DNA from 3 places in the Blautia liquoris genome. Region 2 is predicted to be linked to each of the others. Evidence: a T-box and tRNA genes for the amino acid it is inferred to sense, from the RefSeq annotation. Region 2 holds a T-box; the other regions hold tRNA genes.
What was found. The T-box of region 2 lies ahead of leuS (leucine--tRNA ligase). A T-box ahead of a tRNA ligase gene usually reads a tRNA of that ligase, here a tRNA-Leu.
Positions count from the first base shown of each region.

Region 1: it encodes a tRNA-Leu, which carries the amino acid that the T-box ahead of leuS (leucine--tRNA ligase) is inferred to sense. The anticodon was not compared.
Region 3: it encodes a tRNA-Leu, which carries the amino acid that the T-box ahead of leuS (leucine--tRNA ligase) is inferred to sense. The anticodon was not compared.

Region 1 covers NZ_CP063304.1:858,330-866,569, forward strand. The annotation lists gene clpX (ATP-dependent Clp protease ATP-binding subunit ClpX) at 1-819, shown strand, start outside; gene INP51_RS03935 (zinc ribbon domain-containing protein) at 849-1,364, shown strand; gene INP51_RS03940 (signal peptidase II) at 1,374-1,838, shown strand; gene INP51_RS03945 (DUF368 domain-containing protein) at 1,853-2,725, shown strand; tRNA gene INP51_RS03950 (tRNA-Leu) at 2,942-3,025, shown strand; gene INP51_RS03955 (carbamoyl phosphate synthase small subunit) at 3,218-4,303, shown strand; gene carB (carbamoyl-phosphate synthase large subunit) at 4,296-7,493, shown strand; gene INP51_RS03965 (undecaprenyl-diphosphate phosphatase) at 7,607-8,240, shown strand, end outside.
Region 2 covers NZ_CP063304.1:1,453,509-1,461,748, forward strand. The annotation lists gene INP51_RS06650 (MFS transporter) at 1-738, shown strand, start outside; gene queA (tRNA preQ1(34) S-adenosylmethionine ribosyltransferase-isomerase QueA) at 806-1,831, shown strand; gene aroA (3-phosphoshikimate 1-carboxyvinyltransferase) at 1,820-3,103, opposite strand; gene INP51_RS06665 (prephenate dehydrogenase) at 3,165-4,256, opposite strand; gene INP51_RS06670 (elongation factor G) at 4,481-6,571, shown strand; T-box leader at 6,653-6,907, shown strand; gene leuS (leucine--tRNA ligase) at 6,955-8,240, shown strand, end outside.
Region 3 covers NZ_CP063304.1:2,011,586-2,019,825, forward strand. The annotation lists gene INP51_RS09245 (deoxyguanosinetriphosphate triphosphohydrolase) at 1-516, opposite strand, end outside; gene INP51_RS09250 (peptidoglycan-binding protein) at 679-1,929, shown strand; tRNA gene INP51_RS09255 (tRNA-Leu) at 1,992-2,076, opposite strand; gene rseP (RIP metalloprotease RseP) at 2,307-3,599, opposite strand; gene INP51_RS09265 (1-deoxy-D-xylulose-5-phosphate reductoisomerase) at 3,596-4,744, opposite strand; gene INP51_RS09270 (phosphatidate cytidylyltransferase) at 4,782-5,603, opposite strand; gene INP51_RS09275 (isoprenyl transferase) at 5,585-6,313, opposite strand; gene frr (ribosome recycling factor) at 6,450-7,001, opposite strand; gene pyrH (UMP kinase) at 7,029-7,724, opposite strand; gene INP51_RS09290 (GNAT family N-acetyltransferase) at 7,768-8,214, opposite strand; gene INP51_RS09295 (aspartate kinase) at 8,239-8,240, opposite strand, start outside.

The DNA.
Region 1 (8,240 bases), 600 kb from region 2:
ACGGAGGCTGGTTATATCGGAGATGATATCGAAAGTGTTGTCAGCAAACTTCTTGCGGCGGCCGACAATGATGTAGAACGCGCAGAACATGGAATTATCTTTATCGATGAGATTGATAAAATTGCAAAGAAGAAAAATACGAATCAGCGAGACGTGAGCGGTGAAGCTGTTCAGCAGGGTATGCTAAAACTGCTTGAGGGCAGTGATGTTGAGGTTCCGGTTGGAGCTAATTCGAAAAATGCCATGGTTCCGCTTGAGACAGTAAATACGAGGAATATTCTCTTTATCTGTGGCGGAGCATTTCCGGATCTGACAGATATCATCAAGGAAAGGCTGACCAAGACATCATCGGTAGGATTTCAGGCAGATCTGAAGGATAAGTATGACGATGAACCGAATCTGGTATCAAAGGTTACAACCGATGATTTGAGAAATTATGGAATGATTCCAGAATTCATCGGACGTCTCCCAATTATATTCACCTTAGATGCACTCTCGGAGGATATGATGGTTGAGATCTTACATGAACCGAAAAATGCAATATTAAAGCAGTATAAGAAACTGCTTTCCATGGACGAGGTAAAGCTGACTTTCAGTGAGGATGCACTTCATGCGATTGCAAAAAAGGCGATGGAAAGACATACGGGTGCCAGAGCATTGCGCTCGATTATAGAGGATTTTATGTTGGATATCATGTATGAAATACCAAAAGATGACAGTATTGGAGAGGTTGTTATTACAAAAGAATATATAGAACGCACAGGCGGCCCGCGTATTGTTCTTCGGGGACAAGAAGTCCCGAAGATTGGGATGCAATAATTCAGGTGATTGTTAGAAAGGAGTACATTATGGCAAATGATTTTTTCAGCCATCTGGGCAAAACATTGACAGATACCGCAAAAAATGTCGGAGAGAAGACAGATGAGTTTATTTCGGTGCAGAAACTGCGCAGTCAGCAGTCTTCTCTTGAAAGTAAGATAAATAAAGACTATAAGCTGATCGGCGAGCTTGTATACCAAAAGTATGTGAATGGAGAGCCATACAGCGAAGATCTTGCGGCTCTTTGCAGAGAAATCATGCAAACCCAGAGCGACATTACAGATCTGAAAGATAAAATTGCAGATCGAAAAGGACAGACGATCTGCCCGGTCTGCGGAGCGGCTGTTCCAAAAGATGCCGATTACTGTATGAAATGCGGTTCCCCGATTCCGATGCAGGATGCGGAATACGCCCACTATGAAGAGGCTTTTTCCGAGGAGCCGGATGAAAAAGAGGAATCAGCCGACACCACTTTCGATGAAAAAAGCGATGCCGGCGAAGTGAAATTAGATGACAAGGCAGAAGAAACCGGCAAAGAAGAGTAAGAGGTTCTTATGGTTTACATTGCAGTTCTTTTCGGCGTATTCTTTGGAGACCTGATCATCAAGAGGCAGGCGGAACAAAAGATTGGGATGGGGGAAGAATACCCCATTTTGAATGGAAGATTCATCATTCGTAAACTTCATAATGATGGGCTTGCTTTCGGCAGACTCTCGGATTACCCCAGACTGATAAAGTGGGGAAATCTGGGAATGCTGGGAAGCATAAGCCTTTATTTTATCTGGCTTTTGATGCATCCCGGGCAGCGGCTGAAAAAGGTAGGTCTTGGTATGGTGATTGGCGGAGGTCTTTCCAATGAGGCTGACCGCATAAACGCAGGTTATGTAACTGATTATGTCAGCATACAGAGCCGTTTTGAAAAAATCAGGAGAATTGTGTTTAATATATCAGATTTCTTCATTTTTATTGGAAGTATCCTATACATACTTGGAAGCTTTAAAAGAAATACGGGAAAATAGAAGGAGAATGAGTTTTGAAAGATAATAAAAAAGGTATTGTGACAGCAGTGAAGGGTCTGGTCGTAGGATCCACTATGATGGTGCCCGGAGTTTCAGGGGGATCCATGGCTATGATTCTGGGTGTTTATGACAGGCTGATTCACTCGGTCAGCTCCTTTTTCGAAGACATTCGGGAAAATATCAAGTTTCTTTTTACGTTTTGCATTCCGGCACTTTTTGGAATACTTTTATTTGCCAGACCGCTGGAATCACTGATCAATGCATATGAGAAACCTATGATGTTTTTCTTTATTGGTATTGTACTCGGAGGATGTCCCCTGATATTTAAAGAAGCGGGAATTCAAAAAGTCAGCTGGAGGGAAGTCATAAATCTGGCAATTGGAGCTATGATCGTGGTGGCGATATCCTTTCTCCCCGAGAACCTGTTTGCAGGTACGTCCGGCGGAATTGGAGGATTTATGGTTTTGTTTATTGGCGGAATTATCGTATCAATTGCTCTGATCCTGCCCGGAATCAGTGTAAGCTACATGCTTTTGGTTCTTGGCATCTATCAAGGTGTACTGCAGGCAGTAGGAAAGCTGGACATTCCCTATCTGCTTCCATTGGCGATCGGACTGATCGCCGGAATTATCTTCCTGACAAGGTTCCTTGAAATCGCCATGAAACGCTTTCCGAAACCGACCTATATGATTATTCTGGGATTTGTTCTCGGATCAGTTGGACAGGTATTTCCGGGAATGCCTACTGGGATTGAGATCTTGATCTGTCTTGTGCTTGGTGTTACTGGATTTGTTTTGATCTACTTTCTCTCAAAATTGGAAGAGCAAAAGACGAAAGAATCAGTGAATGAACCGAAGACTCCGAAGACCTCAGATGTTTCGTTTTGACTTTATAAGAGATAGGATATCTTCGTTTCGGTCGGTGCTGAACATTCATTGGATGTTCAGCACTGAACAAACATTCGAAATACATCCTAATCGGGTTGCTTTCTCATGTTTGTTCGGGTGAAAATGTCAGGATCAAGATAAAAAAAGATGTTGACTTTTATCTTGTATTCTGGTATTATACTTCTTGCGGGTACAAACACCCCAATATAATAATGAGCAGGAATGGCGGAATTGGCAGACGCGCAGGCTTCAGGTGCCTGTGGTAGCAATACTGTGAGGGTTCAAGTCCCTTTTCCTGCATCCTTTGAAATCACCGTATCTGCGGTGCTTTTTTTATACCTATATTTCTCCTAACAGATTTTGTTCGGATCAAATTAATATTTATCTTGCATTCACTCTGCGATGTATGATAGAATCTCAAAGATTAGTAGGATGTACGTACAAATCTATTTCCAACAATATTTCAGCCACAGAAAGGACGAAAGCAGAGACATGAAAACAAAAACATTTCTGATTTTGGAAGACGGACATATATTTTCCGGCATAGGAATAGGCTCCCCAAGGGAGGTGATCAGTGAGATTGTTTTCAACACATCGATGACGGGCTATCCGGAAATTCTGACGGATCCCTCGTATGCGGGCCAGGCGGTGTGTATGACGTATCCTCTGATTGGCAATTATGGTATCTGTTACGAGGATCGACAGTCGAATCAGGTATGGCCGGACGCATTGATTGCGAGGGAGTTTTCCAGAACTTTCAGTAACTTTCGATCGCAGGATTCGATTCAAAATTATCTAAAGAGTTATGATATCCCGGCAATTGAAGGAATTGATACACGGGCATTGGCGAAGGTCCTCCGGGAACATGGTACAATGAACGGCATGGTTACAACCAATTCTAATTATGATCTAAGTCAAATTATTCCCAAATTAAAAAAACATAAAAATCAATATCCAGTACGAAAAGTGACATGTTCCAAAAAACAAATTTTTGAGGGAACAGGTTTTAAAGTCGCGCTTATGGATTTTGGAGCAAAAAAGAATATTGTGGATTCACTTAGGCAACTAGGCTGTGAAGTGACGATTTATCCTGCATTTACAAAGGCCGAGGAGATTTTTTCGGATAAACCGGATGGGATTATACTCTCAAACGGTCCGGGGGATCCGAGAGAATATACCGATATTGTCCGAGAAGTAAGAAAGATATATGATTTTGATATACCTGTATTTGCAATCTGCCTTGGCCACCAGCTTATGGCACTGGCGGCAGGCCTTCGTGTGCGCAAGATGAAATACGGGCACAGGGGAGCTAATCATCCGGTCAGAAACCAGGATACAGGCCGTGTTTCTATCACATCTCAAAATCACGGGTATGTGGTGGATTCAGCCTCCATGGATGAGAGAATTGCGGTTCCCTCATACATCAATGTAAATGACAATAGTATAGAAGGATTGAAATATGTAGACCGAAATATAGTTACAGTCCAATTTCATCCGGAAGCGAGTCCGGGTCCGCAGGATACGAGGAACTTGTTCAACAGGTTTATAGAGATGATGGGAGGACATGTTTATGCCTAAGCAAAAGGATATAAAAAAAGTACTTGTCATTGGTTCCGGTCCGATTGTAATTGGCCAGGCGGCGGAATTCGATTATGCGGGAACGCAGGCCTGCCGATCTCTTCAGGAAGAGGGCGTTGAAGTTGTTTTACTGAATTCGAATCCGGCGACGATTATGACAGATGGAAGAATTGCCGACCACATATATATAGAACCCCTGACTCCTGAAGTGGTAGAGAAACTGATTATAAAAGAGAAACCGGACAGCATTCTTCCCACTCTCGGTGGACAGGCTGGTCTGAATCTGGCGATGGAGCTTGTGGAAAAGGGCATATTAAGAAAGCATCATGTACGACTGATCGGTACCACATCTCTTACAATCAAAAAGGCGGAGGATCGTCAGGAGTTTAAGGATACGATGGAGAAGATCAACGAACCAATCGCAGCGTCACTTGTGGTCCGGGATGTTGCATCCGGAATCCAATTTGCAAAGGAGACAGGATATCCGGTTGTACTTCGTCCGGCTTATACACTGGGAGGAAGCGGGGGCGGAATTGCAGAAAATGAAGAGCAATTGATCGAAATACTGACAAATGGATTGCGGCTCTCCCGTGTACATGAAGTTCTGGTGGAGCGTTGTATCTCAGGCTGGAAAGAGATTGAATATGAAGTGATGCGCGATGGGGCCGGAAATTGTATTACAGTTTGCAATATGGAGAATATTGATCCGGTAGGTGTGCACACCGGTGACAGTATCGTGGTGGCGCCCAGTCAGACGCTGGGGGACAAAGAATACCAGATGCTTCGAACTTCTGCGATGAATATCATCGAAGAGCTTCAGATTACGGGCGGATGTAACGTCCAGTATGCATTGAACCCTCAAAGCTTTGAATATTGTGTCATAGAGGTCAATCCAAGGGTGAGCCGCTCTTCGGCACTTGCATCAAAAGCTACGGGATATCCGATTGCAAGAGTGGCCGCTAAAATTGCTCTGGGCTATACCCTGGATGAAATCCCGAATATAATCACCCAGGTGACAAAGGCAAGTTTTGAGCCTGCACTGGATTACTGTGTGGTCAAGATGCCAAGACTTCCCTTTGATAAATTTACCAGTGCGAAGAGGAGGCTTACAACTCAGATGAAGGCAACCGGAGAAGTTATGAGTATCTGTGATAACTTTGAAGGCGCACTTATGAAGGCGATCCGATCGCTGGAGCAGCACGTGAATTCTTTGCTTTCCTATGATTTCTCGGCATTGACATCCGATGAAATGGAGAAGGCATTGCATACCGTGGATGACATGCGGATCTGGAGAATCGCCGAGGCGTTGAGAAAAGGAATATCTGTTGAAAAAATTTATGAAATCACTCAAATCGATCCCTGGTTTATCGATAAAATAGCAAAACTGGTGGAGATGGAGGATGGTCTTCGGACGCAGAGATTAGATGAAGAGTTACTGAGGGAGGCAAAAAGGCTGGAATTTCCGGATTCAGTGATTGCAGATCTTACAGGCAGAAGTGAAACTGAAATAAAGAAACTTCGCAGACAATATCAGATTCAGGCAGCCATAAAAATTGTCGATACCTGTGCGGCAGAATTCGATGCACAGACACCCTATTACTACTCTGTATATGGAAGTGAAGATGAGGCCGTACAAACTAGGGGTAAGAAAAAGGTACTGGTTCTCGGATCCGGGCCGATTCGTATCGGGCAGGGAATTGAGTTCGATTACTGCAGTGTACATGCCATCCGCTCCTTTCAGGAGACGGGATATGAGACGATAATCATCAACAACAATCCTGAAACGGTTAGTACAGATTTTGACATTGCAGATAAACTATATTTCGAACCTCTTACACCCGAAGATGTGGAAAATGTTGTAAACATTGAAAGGCCGGATGGTGCGGTTGTTCAGTTCGGCGGCCAGACAGCGATTAAACTTACCGAGTCGCTGATCAAGATGGGAGTGAAAATCTTAGGCACTGCGGCCTCTGATGTCGATGCCGCAGAGGATCGTGAACTTTTTGACAAGATTCTGGAAAAATGCAAAATTCCCCGTCCCGAAGGACGAACTGTATTCACCACCGAAGAGGCGAAAGAGGCAGCACATGTTCTGGGATATCCAGTTTTGGTGCGTCCCTCTTATGTCCTGGGAGGACAGGGAATGCAGATCGCCGTCCATGATGCAGATGTTGAACAATATATCGGAGTGATTAACCAGTTCGCACAGGAACACCCGATCCTTATAGACAAATATCTTCGGGGGACGGAACTTGAGGTTGACGCCGTTTGTGATGGGACAGACGTTCTGATTCCCGGGATTATGGAACATATCGAAAGGGCGGGGGTCCATTCCGGGGACAGCATCTCTGTATATCCGGCGAAAAGTATCAGTCAGAATACGAAGAAATTGATCGAAGAGTATACCAGACTTCTTGCACGTTCACTGCATGTGATTGGCCTGATCAATATTCAGTTTATCGCTGTCGGTGAAAAGGTATATGTCATAGAGGTGAATCCGCGTTCGTCCCGGACCGTGCCTTATATCAGCAAAGTAACTAAGATTCCGATCGTTGATCTTGCCGTCGCTGTGATAACAGGCAAAACGCTGCGGGAGATGGGGTATACCCCGGGACTTGTGCCGGATGCGAAATACTTCGCCATAAAGATGCCGGTGTTTTCTTTCGAAAAAATACGTGGAGCAGATATCGGCCTTGGTCCGGAGATGAAATCCACGGGAGAATGTTTGGGGATATCCGAAGATTTCCATGAGGCACTGTATAAGGCATTTCTCGGGGCAGGCATGTATCTTCCCAAATACAAAAAGATGATTATGACGGTTAAAGATGAGGATAAAGAAGATCTGGTGCCGATCGCCAGACGCTTCGAAGCACTGGGATACACCATCTATGCGACGAGAAGCACTGCAGACATTCTGCAGAAAAACGGCATTCAGGCTGCAAAAATCAATAAACTGGAAAACCCCTCACCGAATCTGATGGATCTGATTCTCGGACATGAGATAGATCTGATTATTGATACACCCAAAAGAGGATCAGAACATGCAAAGGACGGATTTTTGATCCGAAGAAATGCAATCGAGACGGGAGTTCATGTACTCACAACTCTTGACACTGCAAGAGCACTCGCAAGCAGCTTGGAAAATGCCGGAAAAAGAGAGCTGGAACTGATTGATTTATCTCGAAAATGAAACATGGGCTGTTCGATTTTCTGTGTGTCTGCTTGTTTTTCTACCGCAGATAGCATATAATTATGAGAAAGCAGCCCGAACAGGGTGACAAAAAATCGAAGTGAGGTCTAGACATGGTTTTAATCGAATGGTTAAAAGTGATCCTTTTAGGGATTGTGGAGGGGATCACAGAGTGGCTCCCTATCAGCAGTACCGGACATCTGATTTTAGTAAATGAATTTGTAAAACTTAACCAGAGTCCAAAGTTTATGGAAATGTTTAATGTTGTGATTCAGCTGGGAGCGATTCTTGCCGTTGTGGTAATCTACATTGAAAGGCTCTGGCCGTTTCATACGAAGAAAAAAGCTCCGGAGAAGCCGGTTTTTGCCAGTCCAAGTGATAATAAGGCACTTGCCGCATGCCAGAATTTTATGACAAAATACTTTTATATGGATAAGATAGTTCTCTGGCTTAAGATTGCGGTGGCGTGCCTGCCGGCGATGGTTGTCGGACTGCCGCTGGATGACTGGATGGAAGAGCATCTTCACAATTATTTTGTTGTCGCACTGATGCTGATTATCTATGGTGTATTATTCATTGTGATCGAAAACTATAATAAGAACAGGACACCGCGTATTCGCCGTGTGCGTGATATTACATTCAAAGATGCGCTGATGATTGGACTTTTCCAGGCACTGTCACTGGTTCCGGGAACTTCTCGTTCCGGCTCGACAATAATCGGGGGAATTTTAATTGGTACGTCCAGAG
Region 2 (8,240 bases):
GGAATTGACAATTGGAGAGTGCTGTCGATACTGTGGGCTGTTATACCTGCTGTGAATGCAGTGGCTTTTACGAAAGTGCCTATCCGTGCACTTGTGGAGGACGGGAAGGGCCTTGTCCCATCGCAGCTGTTTGGCATGAAGATTTTTTGGATCTTTGCTCTGTTGATGGTATGTGCCGGGGCCTCTGAACAGGCTATGAGTCAGTGGGCATCGGCCTTTGCTGAAAGCGGGCTGAAAGTCTCAAAAACAGTTGGAGATCTTGCCGGTCCCTGCTTTTTTGCCGCATTAATGGGCACATCGAGGGCTTTATATGCAAAACTCAGTGAAAAGATTGATCTGATGAATTTCATGAAGCTAAGTGCCGTTTTCTGTGTGATCAGTTATCTGCTTGCCAGTTTTTCACCAATTCCGTTTCTGGCACTTCTGGGATGTGGTCTGTGTGGTCTTTCTGTCGGTATCATGTGGCCCGGGACTTTCAGTCTGGCCGCAAAAGCATGCCCGAAGGGCGGAACAGCGATGTTTGCGATGTTTGCCCTTTTCGGAGATTTGGGCTGCACACTGGGTCCGACATTGGTCGGGACGATATCCGGGCAGATGAATGGAAACTTAAAAGCGGGCTTGCTTTTCGCCATTGTCTTTCCACTGCTTCTTATCAGTGGTATTATTCTCTGCAAAAAGATGACAAAAGAGCAGAATGAAACTGAGAATGTGAAAACGGAATACACTGGCGGGTTGTAAAATCTGGGTATTGGATGTAAAATAAAAAACTGGCATAACAATCACAATAAGAGGAGATGTTGCTTGCATGAAAACATCAGATTTTAATTATGAGCTACCGAAGGAGCTAATCGCTCAAGACCCTTTAAAGGATCGCAGTGCATCGAGACTGATGCATCTGGATCCCTTGTCTGGTGCTGTGGAACACCGTCATTTCACGGATATTCTAGAGTACTTACATCCGGGAGACTGTCTCGTGATCAATGATACAAAAGTGATACCGGCACGTCTTTACGGACGAAAAGAAGGAACAGATGCTTCGATCGAGATTTTGCTCTTAAAGAGAAAAGAAAATGATGTCTGGGAGACACTTGTGAAACCTGGGAAAAGGTGTAAGATCGGAACGGTCATTGATTTCGGAGAGGGAATTTTGACCGGAACGGTCATTGATATTGTTGAAGATGGAAACCGTCTGATTCAGTTTACCTATGATGGGATCTTTGAGGAAATCTTAGATCAGCTGGGCGAGATGCCGCTTCCTCCTTACATCACACATAAACTAAAAGATAAGAATCGCTATCAGACGGTCTATGCAAAACATGAGGGTTCAGCCGCAGCACCTACTGCAGGGCTTCATTTTACAAAGGAGCTTTTGGGGCAGGTGGAAGATATGGGTGTGAAGATTGCCCATGTGACACTGCATGTGGGACTTGGAACTTTTCGTCCTGTCAAGGTAGATGATGTAAAAGAGCATCATATGCACTCAGAGTTTTTCGTGGTAGAAGAAGATCAGGCAAAGCTGATTAACGATACAAAGGCGTCTGGGCATCGAGTAATTTCCGTTGGAACAACAAGCTGTAGGACTCTTGAGTCTGCAGTTTCAGATGATGGAATATTGAGGGCAAAGAGTGGCTGGACCGATATCTTTATCTACCCGGGCTTTACGTTCAAGATGGTTGACGGATTAATTACCAATTTTCATCTGCCAGAGTCCACACTTTTGATGTTAGTGTCAGCACTGGCAGGAAAGGATCACATTCTGGCAGCTTACGAAGAGGCAGTTCGGCAAGGATACCGCTTCTTCTCATTCGGAGATGCAATGTTAATCCTGTGATAATTCTGCGAGATCTTTGTAAAATCCGGGATAAGAGATATCGATACAATTGCTGTGCTTAATCGTGGTTTCACCCTCGCAGACGAGTCCTGCAATTGAAAATGCCATGGCAATGCGATGGTCAAGATAGCTTTCGATTTCGGTTCCATTCATTGGATTCCCCCCCTGGATGATCATGCCGTCATCGGTACCTTCGACATTGACACCCATAGCCTGTAATTCTTTCACCATAATATCAAGCCGATTGGATTCCTTAACTTTCAGCTCCTGGGCGTCTTTTATCATTGTGATGCCTGAGGCAAAGGAAGCCAGGACGGCTATGATTGGAATTTCATCTATTAAGGTGGGAATCATCCCTCCCCCTATCACGCATCCGTGAAGATCTGATGATTGTATCAGCAGATCAGCGGTCGGTTCATATCCATCATTTCTCTGACTTATGAGTTCAATCTTTCCCCCCATAGATTTACAGACCGTTATGATACCGCTTCTTGTTGGATTGATACCGACATTTTTGAGCAGGATTTTTGATCCTGGTATCATAAGAGCTGCGGCAATAAAATATGCAGCGGAGGAGATATCTCCCGGGACGTCTACCTTTTGTCCTTTCAGATGAGGTTCTGGCTGTATCATGGCGGTAGTTTCCAAGGTTTTGACATCTCCTTCGAAATAAGACAGCATCAGCTCTGTGTGATTTCTCGATACATAAGGTTCTGTCACAGATGTCGGTGAATCTGCGTAGAGACCTGCCAGAAGAATGCAGGATTTTACCTGCGCAGATGCAAGAGGAGAGTGATATTCGATGCCGTTAAGCTGTTTTCCCACAATTGAAAGAGGAGCACAGTCGTTGGAATTGATACTTTTAATATCGGCTCCCATCATTTTCAGGGGGCGTATAATCCGATTCATAGGACGTTTTTTGATAGACGGATCTCCGGTAAGCGTACTTTCAAAAGACTGTCCCGAAAGAATTCCGGAGATGAGACGCATGGTGGTTCCACTGTTTCCACAGTCGAGGATCCCATATGGCTTTTTTAGCCCATGCAGTCCTTTTCCGTGAATGATGATTTTATGATCAGTTTTTTCGATGTCGATTCCCATCTTTCGAAAACAGTCAATCGTGGAGAGACAGTCCGCTCCTTCAAGAAAATCCGACACCTCGGTATCACCTTGTGCGAGAGATCCCAGCATAACAGCCCGATGAGAGATGGACTTATCACCCGGAACTTTCAATTCACCGCGAAGCGGATGTGTAAGTTTTGATATTTTCATAAAGTATCTTCTTCCTTTTTGGTTTTTTATAGTCTGTCGAATATAATGATTTTCGATATCCCTATGTTCTCCTGTGAATCAGATAGGAGTTTTGCTTTAGGATGGCAGCACCCTTTTTGCAGGCATCTTCCTGATAGAACTCAATCTTAAGAACCCCTTCCTCGAATTCGCGGTTATGTATGATTCCAATGTTTTTGATACTGATGTTGTGTTGTGCCAGCACACTTGTGACTGCAGCGATCCCGCCTGTCTCATCATAAATATCACAGTATAATACATGACTTTTATTGGAGGCAGATGTGATATCCGTGATGGAGTCGCGGTAATAGCGCGAGGATTCGAACATGGAATAGAGCCCGTCCTTATCGGCGTCTGCAATGCAGGCTCTGGCCGTCATCAGGAGTTCATCAAACTTGTCGATCGTTTTCAGTATCATATCTTTATTAGAGAGACAGATATGCTGCCACATCTCAGGCGAGGATGATGCGATCCGTGTGATGTCTTTAAAACCGCCGGCAGCAATCATTTTCATATATTCAGATGGTCCGTCGAGTTGTTTTACTTCATTTACAAGGATCGAGGCAATAATATGAGGGAGATGGCTCACACCGGCAGTGATGTAATCATGTTCCGATGGGGACATGATCAGAGGGAGGGCTCCCAAAGAACGTATAAATTTTTGAAATTCCAAAGCTTTTTCCGGTTTAACAGTCTCACAGGGTGTTAGGATATAGTATGCGTTTTCAATCAGATAGTCTGCAGAATTCTCATATCCTGTTTTTTCCGAGCCGGCCATCGGGTGACCCCCGATAAAATTAGCATCCAAATGTAAACTTACTGCTTCCTGATGGATGGTGCCCTTTACACTTCCTACGTCTGTGAGGATGATGTCAGATGAGATGATATCTTTTAATGTTTTAAGGTAGGAGATATTTGCGTTCACGGGTGCGCACAGGAAGATCACATCACATTCCTGAAAACGTATGTCTGTTTTATCGCAGGGGATATCAACGACATGCTCTGATACTGCAGTTATAAGGGTATCCTTATTGGGATTGTATGCAAGAATTTTGTAATCCGGGTGGTGTTTTCTGATTGCTCTGGCAATGGATCCACCGATCAGTCCGAGGCCGATAAAGCCGATAGTTGTCAATGCTGTGTTTCCTCCTTTTGCCTCTTTTTCTTTGATAAGTTTACTAAATATAGGAGAAAAAGTCAATAACAGTACTGGTAAAGTGTCAGAGTACAATTCGAAAGCGAAATGTTGCGAATATTCTGAATGTTTTAAAATTAAAATGGTTAAAATGAATAAAAAGCTTGAATTACCATTGTATATTTAGTAAAATGTATACATACAACAATTAGGAGGTATTACATATGGACGTTTTTCGAACTGACAGGATCAGAAATGTGGTGCTGCTTGGACATGGTAGTGCGGGAAAGACAACACTTACCGAGGCTATGGCTTATCTTTCCGGTATTACGAATCGTCTTGGAAAGATTACGGATGGTAATACAGTCAGCGATTATGATAAGGAAGAGATCAAACGGAAATTTTCAATATCAACAACGCTGGTTCCGGTTATTTGGGGAAAATATAAAATCAACATTCTTGATACGCCTGGATTTTTCGATTTTGTGGGTGAGGTAGAAGAGGCTGTGGCGGCAGCCGATGCTGCAGTGATTGTAGTATCGGGAAAATCAGGGGTCGAGGTCGGTACACAGAAGGCCTGGGATCTCTGTGAAAAATATCATCTTCCTCGCATGATCTTTGTCACAGAGATGGATATTGACAATGTCAGCTACCGGGAAGTGGTCGAGCAGCTGAAAGAATTATATGGCAGAAGGATTGCACCGCTTCACATGCCAATCAGGGAAGATGAGAAATTTGTCGGTTATATCAATATCGTGAAGAATAAAGGACGCCGTTACCTTGACAAAGGTCAAAAAAAAGAGTGCGAAATCCCTGATTATTCAAAAGAATATCTGGAAAAATATCGGGAAACGCTGATGGAGTCTGTGGCCGAGACAAGTGATGAATTTATGGACCGCTATTTCGAGGGGGATGAGTTTTCTGTTGCTGAGATTTCTGCAGCACTGTCTAAGAATGTAAAGGAAGGCAGCCTGATACCTGTGTGCATGGGGGCTCCAGTCTGCCTTTATGGAGTTTCCAATCTGTTGGACGATATCTGCGGATACTTTCCAAGTCCGGATGAAAGAGAATGCAGGGGAGAAAATATCCAGACTAACGAAGAATTCAATGCTGATTATGATTTTCAGAAGCCAAAGTCATCATTTGTATTCAAAACAATTGCAGATCCTTTCCTGGGGAAATACTCACTGATTAAGGTGTGCTCAGGGGTAATCAAGAATGATGATGTTCTCTATAATGTCAGTCAGGACAGCGAAGAAAAATTGAATAAGCTCTATGTGCTGGAAGGTTCAAAACCCATTGAGGTTGAGGAAATTCACGCAGGCGATATTGGTGCGATTGCAAAACTAGGTGATGCGAAAACCGGTGATACCCTGGCAACGAAATCTGTTCCGGTTCGCTATCCGGATATCGAGATCTCAAAACCGTACACGGCAAAGAGATTCAAACCGAAAAACAAAGAAGATGTCGATAAGATATCTCAGGCATTTGCAAGGTTGATGCAGGAGGATCAGACACTTAAAGTTGTCAACGATTCAGCCAATCATCAAACTTTGATTTTCTGTATCGGAGATCAGCAGATTGATGTAACAGCAAGCAAACTGCTGGAACGTTATAATGTGGAAGTGGTCTTAAGCGAACCAAAAGTGGCTTTCCGTGAGACGATTCGTGGAAAATCCGATGTAGAGTCAAAATATAAGAAACAGACAGGCGGTCACGGCCAGTATGGGCATGTCAAGATGCGTTTTGAACCTTGGGATGATCTGAATACACCCTATATCTTTGAACAAGAAGTTGTAGGAGGAGCAGTTCCCAAGAATTATTTCCCTGCTGTGGAAAAGGGTATCGCCGAGGCAGTTCAGTCTGGTCCCCTCGCTGCTTATCCTGTGGTCGGTGTGAAAGCAATACTCTACGATGGATCCTATCATCCGGTTGATTCCTCAGAGATGGCCTTTAAGACAGCGTCTGTGATGGCCTTTAAGAAAGGATTTATGGAGGCAAAACCTGTGCTTTTGGAGCCAATTGTGAATATGAAGATTTCAGTGCCTGAAAAGTTCACCGGTGATGTCATGGGAGATCTGAACAAACGCCGCGGTCGTGTTCTTGGCATGAATCCCGATTCAAACGGAAATACAGTTGTTGAGGCAGATGTCCCGGAACTTTCTGTTTATGGATACGGAACAGTTCTCCGTTCCATGACCGGAGGCAGCGGGACTTTCGAATACGAATTCGCAAGATATGAGCAGGCTCCATCTGATATCCAAAAAGAACAGATTGAAGCCAGGGCTAATAAGATTAAAAATGATGAAGAGTAAGATGCTTGTACTTGACATATTCCTTTCATGTGTTATTATTGTTTTAGATGTGGGACAAAGATGTTTTTTGCCCTATAATATGTAAAGACATGGAAGAGGATTATTAAGAGTGATTTCCGATGCAGAGAGCTGTCGTATGGTGCAAGACAGTGAGGAATAACTTCTAACTGGCCCCGGAGTTCTTTTGCTGAACACTTCGATGATAAAAACCATTAACGAGTTTTTGAAAGTAAGCGAAAGCGTATGATCCCGTTATCGATCGGTATAAGTGCATCTGCAGTATATGCAGATGAATTGGAGTGGTACCACGGAATGTAAGCCCTTTTCGTCTCTGAAGTTGACAGACGAGAAGGGCTTCATATATTTTAGGAGGAATTTTAAAAATGGCAGTACCTTATAATCATAAAGCCATTGAGGCAAAATGGCGTGTGAACTGGGAGAAGAATCCCGTGAATCCAAAAGTGGATGAAAAAGGAAAAGAAAAGCCCAAATATTATTGTTTGGATATGTTTCCGTATCCTTCGGGAAATGGTCTTCATGTGGGACATTGGAGAGGCTATGTCATCTCGGATGTGTGGAGCCGTTATAAATTACTGAAAGGCTATTATGTGATCCATCCGATGGGGTGGGATGCATTCGGCCTTCCGGCAGAAAATTATGCGATTAAGATGGGGGAACATCCGGCGATCTCAACCGCAAGGAATGTAGAGAATATCAAAAGGCAGATACAGGATATCGCCGCAATCTATGACTGGGATATGGAAGTCAATACTACAGATCCCGAATTCTACAAGTGGACACAGTGGATTTTTATTCAGATGTTCAAGCAGGGCCTGGCTTATGAGAAAGAGTTTCCGATTAACTGGTGTCCTTCGTGTAAGACAGGTCTTGCAAATGAAGAAGTGGTTAACGGCAGGTGTGAACGCTGTGGATCTGAGGTAACCAAAAAGAATCTTCGCCAGTGGAATCTTAAAATTACAAAATATGCTGATCGTCTGTTAAATGATCTGGATAAGCTTGATTGGCCGGAAAAGGTCAAAAAGATGCAGTCTGACTGGATTGGAAAGTCCTATGGTGCCGAGGTCAAATTCCCGGTGGATGGCATGAATGAGGAGATCACAGTCTATACAACAAGGCCTGACACACTTCACGGGGCAACATTTATGGTTCTTGCACCGGAACATGAAATGGCAAAAAAGTTAGCTGTAGACGAGACAAAAGAAGCAGTCGAAAAGTATATCTATGATTCTTCTATGAAGTCGAATGTTGATCGTCTGCAGGGAAAAGAAAAGACAGGTGTATTTACCGGAAGTTACTGCATCAATCCTCTAAATGGAAAAAAAGTGCCGATTTGGCTTTCTGATTATGTTCTCGCCGATTATGGTACTGGGGCAATCATGTGTGTTCCTGCGCATGATGACCGTGACTTTGAATTCGCAAAAAAATTTGATCTTCCAATCGTGCAGGTTATTGCGAAAGATGGAAAAGAAATTGAAAACATGACGGAAGCTTACACGAAAGCGGAGGGGACAATGATTAACTCCGGTGTGTGGAATGGCATGGAGTCCGCAGTGCTGAAAAAAGAAGCCCCTCATATGATAGAGAAGATGGGAATCGGTAAAGCAACCGTAAACTTCAAGCTTCGCGACTGGGTTTTCTCCCGTCAGCG
Region 3 (8,240 bases), 560 kb from region 2:
CAGCGTATGTGGTGTGCCAGCTGTCCGGTGGTTTAATATGCCGTCTCTGACCTCCCATGTCAGATTCAGCCCCTGCCCTTCCTTTTCGAGGATCTCTACTACCCGAATACTCTGTTTGTAATGAGCAAATCCTTCCGGACATACTTTATTAAGTGCATCCTCCCCTGCATGTCCAAATGGCGTATGTCCCAGATCATGTCCCAGTGCAATTGCCTCAACGAGATCTTCGTTCAGATTCAGGGCTTTTGCCACTGTCCTGGCCGTCTGTGAGACTTCCAGAGTATGTGTAAGCCTTGTTCTGTAATGATCCCCCTGCGGGGCAAGAAACACCTGTGTTTTATCTTTCAGCCTTCGAAATGCTTTCGAGTGCAGAATCCGATCTCTGTCTCTTTGATAAACTGTACGAATGTCGCACTCCGTCTCGTATACATCACGTCCTCTTGAATTCCTGCTGTAGGATGCGTAGGGGCTTAGTTCCTGAAATTCGCGTTCTTCAAAGCTTTCTCGTATATTCATAGACAACACCTCCAAAGAATTACAATAATCCTTCCTGTAATTAACATACCCCGCAAATGACAATTTTCCTTTTTTATTTCATTTTTTTCAGAGTGAATTCGGAATGAAAATCTTTCCCTATGCATAGATTAGAATAATTAATATACCATAGGTTATTTTTGTATGAAAAAGATGGATACAAACCAGGTGGATAATGGGAAACTTCAGGTACAAGTAAGCAGCCTTCCTCAAAATCATCCGATAGATCAGGCCAGTGTCAGCATATCCTATACCGGTGATCCCCAAAATATTCTGGAAGAACTCACCACAGACAATAATGGCCGTACACCTGTTGTTGAACTTCCTGCTCCGCCAATCGACTACAGCATGGCACCAAATGAAAATCAGCCATATTCAGAATATACGATTAAAGTAAATGCCAGCGGCCATGAGCCTGTTGAAATATCGGGATGTCAGCTGCTGCCGGATTCTACTGCCATTCAGCCAGTCCAATTAAATCCAGAAACTCCTGAAAATCCTTTCATGGACATAGCTATCGCAGCCCACACACTCTATTATGAATATCCGCCTAAAATCCCGGAGGATGAGATAAAACCGGTCGATGAGACAGGAGAAATTGTACTGAGCAGGGTCGTCATCCCGGAATTTGTCGTTGTTCATGACGGAGCACCCGGTGACCCCACCGCAGCGAACTATTACGAACGATACAGAGATTATATTAAAAATGTAGCCAGCAGTGAAATCTATGCCACCTGGCCGGATGCCACAATTCGAGCCAACATTCTGGCTATCATGTCATTCACATTGAACCGTGTATATACAGAGTGGTACCGCAACAAAGGAAACGATTTTACCATCACCTCCTCTACTGCCTATGATCACAAGTGGATTCACGGACGTAATTATTTCGACAGTATTTCCCAGATCGTCGATGAAATGTTCTCAAATTACCTGTCGCGGCCAAATGTCCGTCAGCCCATTCTCACACAGTATTGTGACGGAAACAGAGTAACCTGTCCAAACTGGATGGCTCAGTGGGGTTCTAAATATCTCGGGGATCAGGGCTACTCCACCATACAAATTCTTCGCAATTATTACGGGCAGGATATGTACATCAACACGGCAGAGGAGGTATCCGGTGTACCTGCTTCGTGGCCTGGTTATAATCTTGACATCGGTGCTTCCGGTCCAAAGGTATCTCAGATTCAGGATCAGCTGAATGCCATTGCCGCTGTCTACTCCAGCATACCCACCACAAATCAGGATGGCACTTTCACCGAAAATACTCAGCATACCGTTCAGGCTTTCCAGTCCTTGTTTGGTCTGCCCGCATCAGGTATCATCGACTATCCTACATGGTATAAGATTCAGGATATCTATGTAGCAGTTACCCGAATCGCAGAATTGACTTAACAGCAAAAAATCAGGCATCGCATGGCTTAGATAAACCCAACCAATGCGATGCCTTTTTTGTCTGCGCGAGACGGGACTTGAACCCGTACGATTGCAATAATCACTAGATCCTTAGTCTAGCTCGTCTGCCAATTCCGACACTCGCGCATATGTATTTCTCTCGTTTTTCCCAAACGACAAAATTTATTATATCATCCGTTTCAGAATTCGTCAATACCTTTTTAAACTTTTTCTGATATTACCTTTTTCTGATAATTTGATACCAGGGTCAAAAGGTCCTGCGTTTCATGCTCGCATGACCTTGGGACCCGAACAAACATGAGAAAGCAACCCGATTAGGGTGTATTTCGAATGTTTGTAGGATTACAATTTTGGTATCAGAAAATTTTTCTTATATCGTTGAACATGACAAATACCATCAGCGCCATCAGAAGCATCAGTCCTGCAAAGTTAATCATCCCTTCTACTTCCTGTTTGATTCCCTTGCCTCGAATCGCCTCTATGATCAGGAACAGAAGTCTTCCGCCGTCCAGAGCTGGAAACGGAATCAGATTCATCACTCCCAGATTGGCGGACAGTAATATCATAAAGTTTAAAAGGTTCATGATCACATAAAAGCCTCCATCAGCCCTGGAGCTGTTGATTGTCTTTCCAATCTCATCTACCACCCCAACTGGTCCGCTCAGGTCATTGACGGTAAACTTACCTGTAATGAGCATTGCAAGACTTTTCACTGTAGTCTTGATCCAATAGCCAATCTCTTTAACACTGTACTTTAAGATCAAAAGCGGAGGCTGTTTTTCTCTTCCAAGATTAAATACAAATCCAAGTGCTGCATTTTTGGTGAGCCTGGGTGTGACTGTGGCATCGTGAATTCGATCCTTATGCTGATATGTGATGTCCACAGAATCATCCGAAAACGGGTGACTGCTCATATAATCTTCCAGATCTTGATTGCTGTTTATCACCGTATGGTTTAGTTCCAATATGATATCTCCTACCTGTACTCCGGCTTTTGCCAGAGGATAGCCCGGCATAAGAGAAATCACTTCCGCTTTATTTTCCCCGGATTCATGGGTGAATCCAAGCATATATTTCTCTTCTGAGTCCGGGACATAGGTGACATCATGAGTCTTCCCATCACGTTTATAGCTCAATGTGATGTTGTCCGATGGAATTCCGTCCAGATTAACCTTCGTATATAAGTCTCTTCCTATAGAGATTCTGCTTCCCTCATATCTGGTGATTAGATCGCCCTCTTTGAGACCTGTCTCGGCAGCCGGTGATCCCGCTTCTACTTCTGTAATTCTGGGGGGATCAGATCCGACAAAGCTTATGATGATAATCGACAGAAAGAAAGCCAGAATCATGTTAAAAAGAGGTCCTGCAATAATAACCGACATACGCGCCCAGACCGATTTGCTGTTAAAAGCACCTTCTGCTTCAGAATTATCATCCTCCCCGAGCATCATGCAGGAACCTCCGAAAGGAAGTAGTTTCAGAGAATATTTAGTGTCATTCTTAACTGTTGAGAGAAGTGTCGGTCCCATACCGACGGAAAATTCGGTCACAGTGATGTGATTAGCCTTAGCCAGCAAAAAGTGACCCATCTCATGTATAATCACCACAATGCTGAAAATAAGTACTGCAATAATAATGTTAATAATCAAATACTCCACCTGCTTTCAATCCAGTCGTAAGTTTCAGCTTCAGCACTTAAGATTTCATCGACAGTAGGATTATCAAGCACCTGATGATGGTCCATCGCACCCTCGATGATATTATAGATATCCAAAAAACCAACTCTGTGTCCTAAAAACATTGCCACAGCACGTTCATTTGCCGCATTGAACACGGTGGGCATCGAACCGCCTTCCTTTGCCGCACGAAAGGCAAGCGGAAGCCCTCGAAATGTCCCGGTATCAGGAACTTCAAAATCAATCTGTGTCAATGTGGTAAAGTCAAGCCGCCTGCCACTTGCATAGCGGCGATTCGGATAATATATGGCATATTGTATGGGAATCTTCATGTCCGGCGTTCCAAGCTGTGCCATAACCGCACCATCCTGAAACTGGACCATGGAATGGATGGTACTGCTCGGCTGCACTACAACCTGGATCTGATCAATATCCACATCAAAGAGCCAGCTGGCCTCCATCACTTCCAGTCCTTTATTCACCAGTGTCGCTGAATCAATCGTAATCTTATTTCCCATAGACCATGTCGGATGTCTCAGCGCATCCTCCACGCAGACATTTTTCAATTCCTCTGTCTTCTTCCCGCGGAAGGGACCTCCGGAAGCAGTGATTAACAGCTTTTCAATTGTCTTCTTATCCTCGCCGTTTATGCATTGAAAGATTGCACTATGTTCACTGTCAACTGGAAGGATCTGCACCTTGTGTTTTCTGGCAAGCGGAATGATAATATGTCCAGCTGTAACCAAAGTCTCTTTGTTTGCGAGAGCAATGTCTTTTCCTGCTTTGACTGCCTCAATCGTCGGCAGTATCCCAATCATGCCAACCACTGCTGTGACAATCATATCGGCCTCGCTGATGGATGCCAGTTCTAGCAGGCCATCCATTCCATATACCACTTTAGTATTAGTATCCGAAATTGCTCTTTTTAATTCACAAGCATGGTTTTCATCCCAGACTGCTGCAAGTTTCGGTGAAAATTCACGCACCTGTTCCTCCAGTTTTCTGATATTTGAGCGGGCACTGACAGCCAGCACTTCTATATCCGTATTCTCCCGCACGACCTCCAGTGTCTGAGTTCCAATCGAACCAGTGGAACCTAATATCGCTATTTTCTTCATATATTTTCCTCCCTCATCGCGTGATCCGGTCTGCGTCTTAACCTATCAGAAAAGACGAGAGGTAGTATATGACAGGTGCCGTGAAGATAACGCTGTCAAAACGATCCATGATCCCGCCATGACCAGGTATCAGGGTACCATAATCTTTAATCCCCATATTTCGCTTAATCGCAGACGCTCCGAGATCTCCAACCATAGAAATCACTGCTCCGACTGCACAGATGATGGCATATTGGTAAGATAAACCATATGTCGCCAGCTGGAACAAAAATCCGAGAAGTGCGGCTCCACATACCCCTCCAACTGCTCCCTCTATCGATTTTTTCGGGCTGAGCGCGGGCGCCATCTTATGCTTTCCGAAAAGGATACCCACGCAGTAGGCACAAGTGTCAGCACCCCATGAACACAAGAATATCAGCCATACATGATACTTGCCGCCTTCAATCATCCTGGTCTGATAAATATAAGAAAGCATAACACCAACATATATAACTGCAAAAAGAGCCCCAGTCACTTGGTTCGCATGATACCTGGGAAAGGTGAAGACATAGACACACATGACCAGCATGAGTGATGAGATGAGTGCCATACCGGGCAGATCCAGGTTATTGATGTGCATATGTCCGATTCTCACATCTGGAAGTACCACAGCTGCATAATACAGGATAATACCAATGTAACTTGCCGCGGAAAGGGTATTGAGCTTTTCATCCTGAACTTTTAAAGCCTTAAGAAGTTCATATGCACCAATCAAAGAGACGATCAAAAGAGTTGCAAAAAGGATGGTTCCTCCTGTCCCAATGGTTAAAAGAGCAATTAAAACTAATACGATTCCGCTCATCAGTCTTGTTGTGAACATGATGGATCCCCTTTCACCGCCCCAAATCTCCGGTCTCTGTTATTATATTGGCGAATAGCCTTGACCAATTCCTCTTTGTTGAAATCCGGCCAGAGAACATCTGTAAAATAAAATTCTGAATAGGAAAGCTGCCATAACAAGAAATTCGAAAGACGTTGTTCACCGCTTGTGCGGATCATCAGATCCGGATCGGGAATCCCTGCCGTGTCAAGATATGCCTCGAACGTATCAGATGTAATTGCGTCTGCACTTTGTTTTCCATCTCTGACATCTGCTGAAAGTTTTGATACAGCTCTTAAGATCTCGTCCCGCCCTCCGTAGTTTAAGGCAATCTGAAAATAAAGCTTACGATAGTCCTTCGAATAGTCTTCCAGAGTCCTGATGCTTTCCTGAATATCATCATCAAAAACACTCGTTTCACCAATAACTCTGACACACATCTCATTCTCCCTGGAACTTTTGATACATCTTTTCAGATAGCGGCGAAAAAGATTCATAAGACCATCCACTTCTTCCCTTGATCTCTTCCAGTTCTCCGTAGAAAAAGCATACACTGTCAGATATTTGATTCCCAGATCTCTGGCGGTGTAGCAGATCTTCTCAAGGTTATCGCATCCCACCATATGTCCATAACCTCTGGGCATTCTTTTTTTCCTTGCCCAGCGCCCATTTCCATCAAGAATAATTGCCACGTGATTTGGCACATTCATAATAAAATACTCCTTTTAGAAAAACGATAGAAAGAAACACGGTATCATATCCGTCATTTCTTTCTATCCCTCTCAAATTTAACTTCGTAATACACGGGTAACTGTACATAAATACACTCCCGCAATTTTGCATATCTTACACTGTGAGAATTTCTTTTGATTTTAATTCAATTAATTCGTCGATTTTTTTGACAAATTTGTCTGTTGATTTTTGAATCTCATCTTCCAGTTCCTTAATTTCATCTTCCGAGACATCCTCTTTAGCCAGTTTTTTTAGGTTGTCATTCGCATCACGGCGGATATTGCGGATTGCGATCTTTCCATTTTCACCTTTCTTTTTGACGTCCTTTACCAGTTCTTTTCTCCGTTCCTCTGTAAGTTCAGGAAATACAAGCCTGATAACTTTTCCGTCGTTATTAGGATTAATCCCAAGATCAGAAACCTGAATTGCTTTACAGATTTCCTTCACAAGGGACGGCTCCCATGGCTGAATCTGGATCATTCTGGCCTCCGGAACCGAGATGTTAGCAACTTGCTGTAATGGCGTAGGAGTGCCATAATAATCGACTGTAATACGGTCTAACACGTGTGGATTTGCACGTCCTGCCCTGATTGTTCCAAGTTCATTCTCGAGACTTTTAATCGACTTTTCCATCTTAGAGTTACACTCTTTAATATTTGCATCCATAATCTAACATTCCCTCCCTGGCGCTTTTTAAACAGTTATTTTTGTCCCATTATTAATTCCACGTGCAGCATCTATGATTCCATCTTGTTCATTTAATAAAAACACTTGCATCGGCATGTGGTTCTCCATGCACATAATTGATGCAGTCATATCAACAACAGCAAGTTTTTCATTAATTACCTGCTGTATTGAAACCACATCATACTTTTTTGCCTCCGGATTCAGTTTCGGATCACTATCGTAAACACCGTCAACAGCCTTCGCAAGTAAGATTGAATCCGCTTCAATCTCTACTGCACGCAGTACTGCCGCTGTATCTGTAGAAAAGTAAGGATGTCCTGTGCCTCCCGCAAAAAAGACGACCCTGTTCTGATCGAAATATTCATTTACACGGTCTTTTGAAAAGATCTCGGTAAACTCTCCGCATTTGAATGGTGTCATCACAGCTGTCGCAAGTCCTTGTGACCGAAAGATTTCCGACACATAGATGCAGTTCATGATCGTCGCAAGCATTCCTATCTGATCGGCTTTTGTGCGGTCAATGTTCTCACTGCTTCGACCTCGCCAGAAATTTCCGCCCCCGATGACGACTCCAACTTTGATTTCTTCTGCCGTAAGCTTTTTTACCTGCTTTGCAACAGCAGTTACCGTCTCCTCGTCAAAGCCTGTTTTTTTTGCTCCCGCAAGTGCTTCTCCGCTAAGTTTCAGCAATACTTTTTTCATCAGGTTTTATCCTCATTCCTCAATTATTCATATCTACGGGTGATTATAACACATCCCTCACCATCTGTCCATAATCAAGGGCTGTAAAACCAAGCCTTTCATATAATCTTCTAGCACTAGGATTATCATCCGTCACCTCCAGGCGATATCTCTTTGCACCAGGGTAACTCTTAAAGATCCAGTTTAACATCTCGGTACCATAACCTTTATTTCTGGCAGAGGGATCAAAATAGAGTTCTTCAATCATAACATTCTTTCCTCCAACCTCACAGGCATAATACTCTGTCACATAGCAATAGCCGCAGATCCTTTCACCTTCCATTAATTTGTATCCATCCAGTCCCTGATCGCCAGCAACAGCTGCTTTGAAAGTCCTGGTCAGCGTCTCCTTTGACACCGTATGGCTGACAGCCGGACTGTCGTAGAAGGCCATCACCATATTCAAAACCGAATCGCAATCATTTTCCTGCATCTTTTTTATTCTAAACATAAAAACTCCTTACATTGTATTTCATT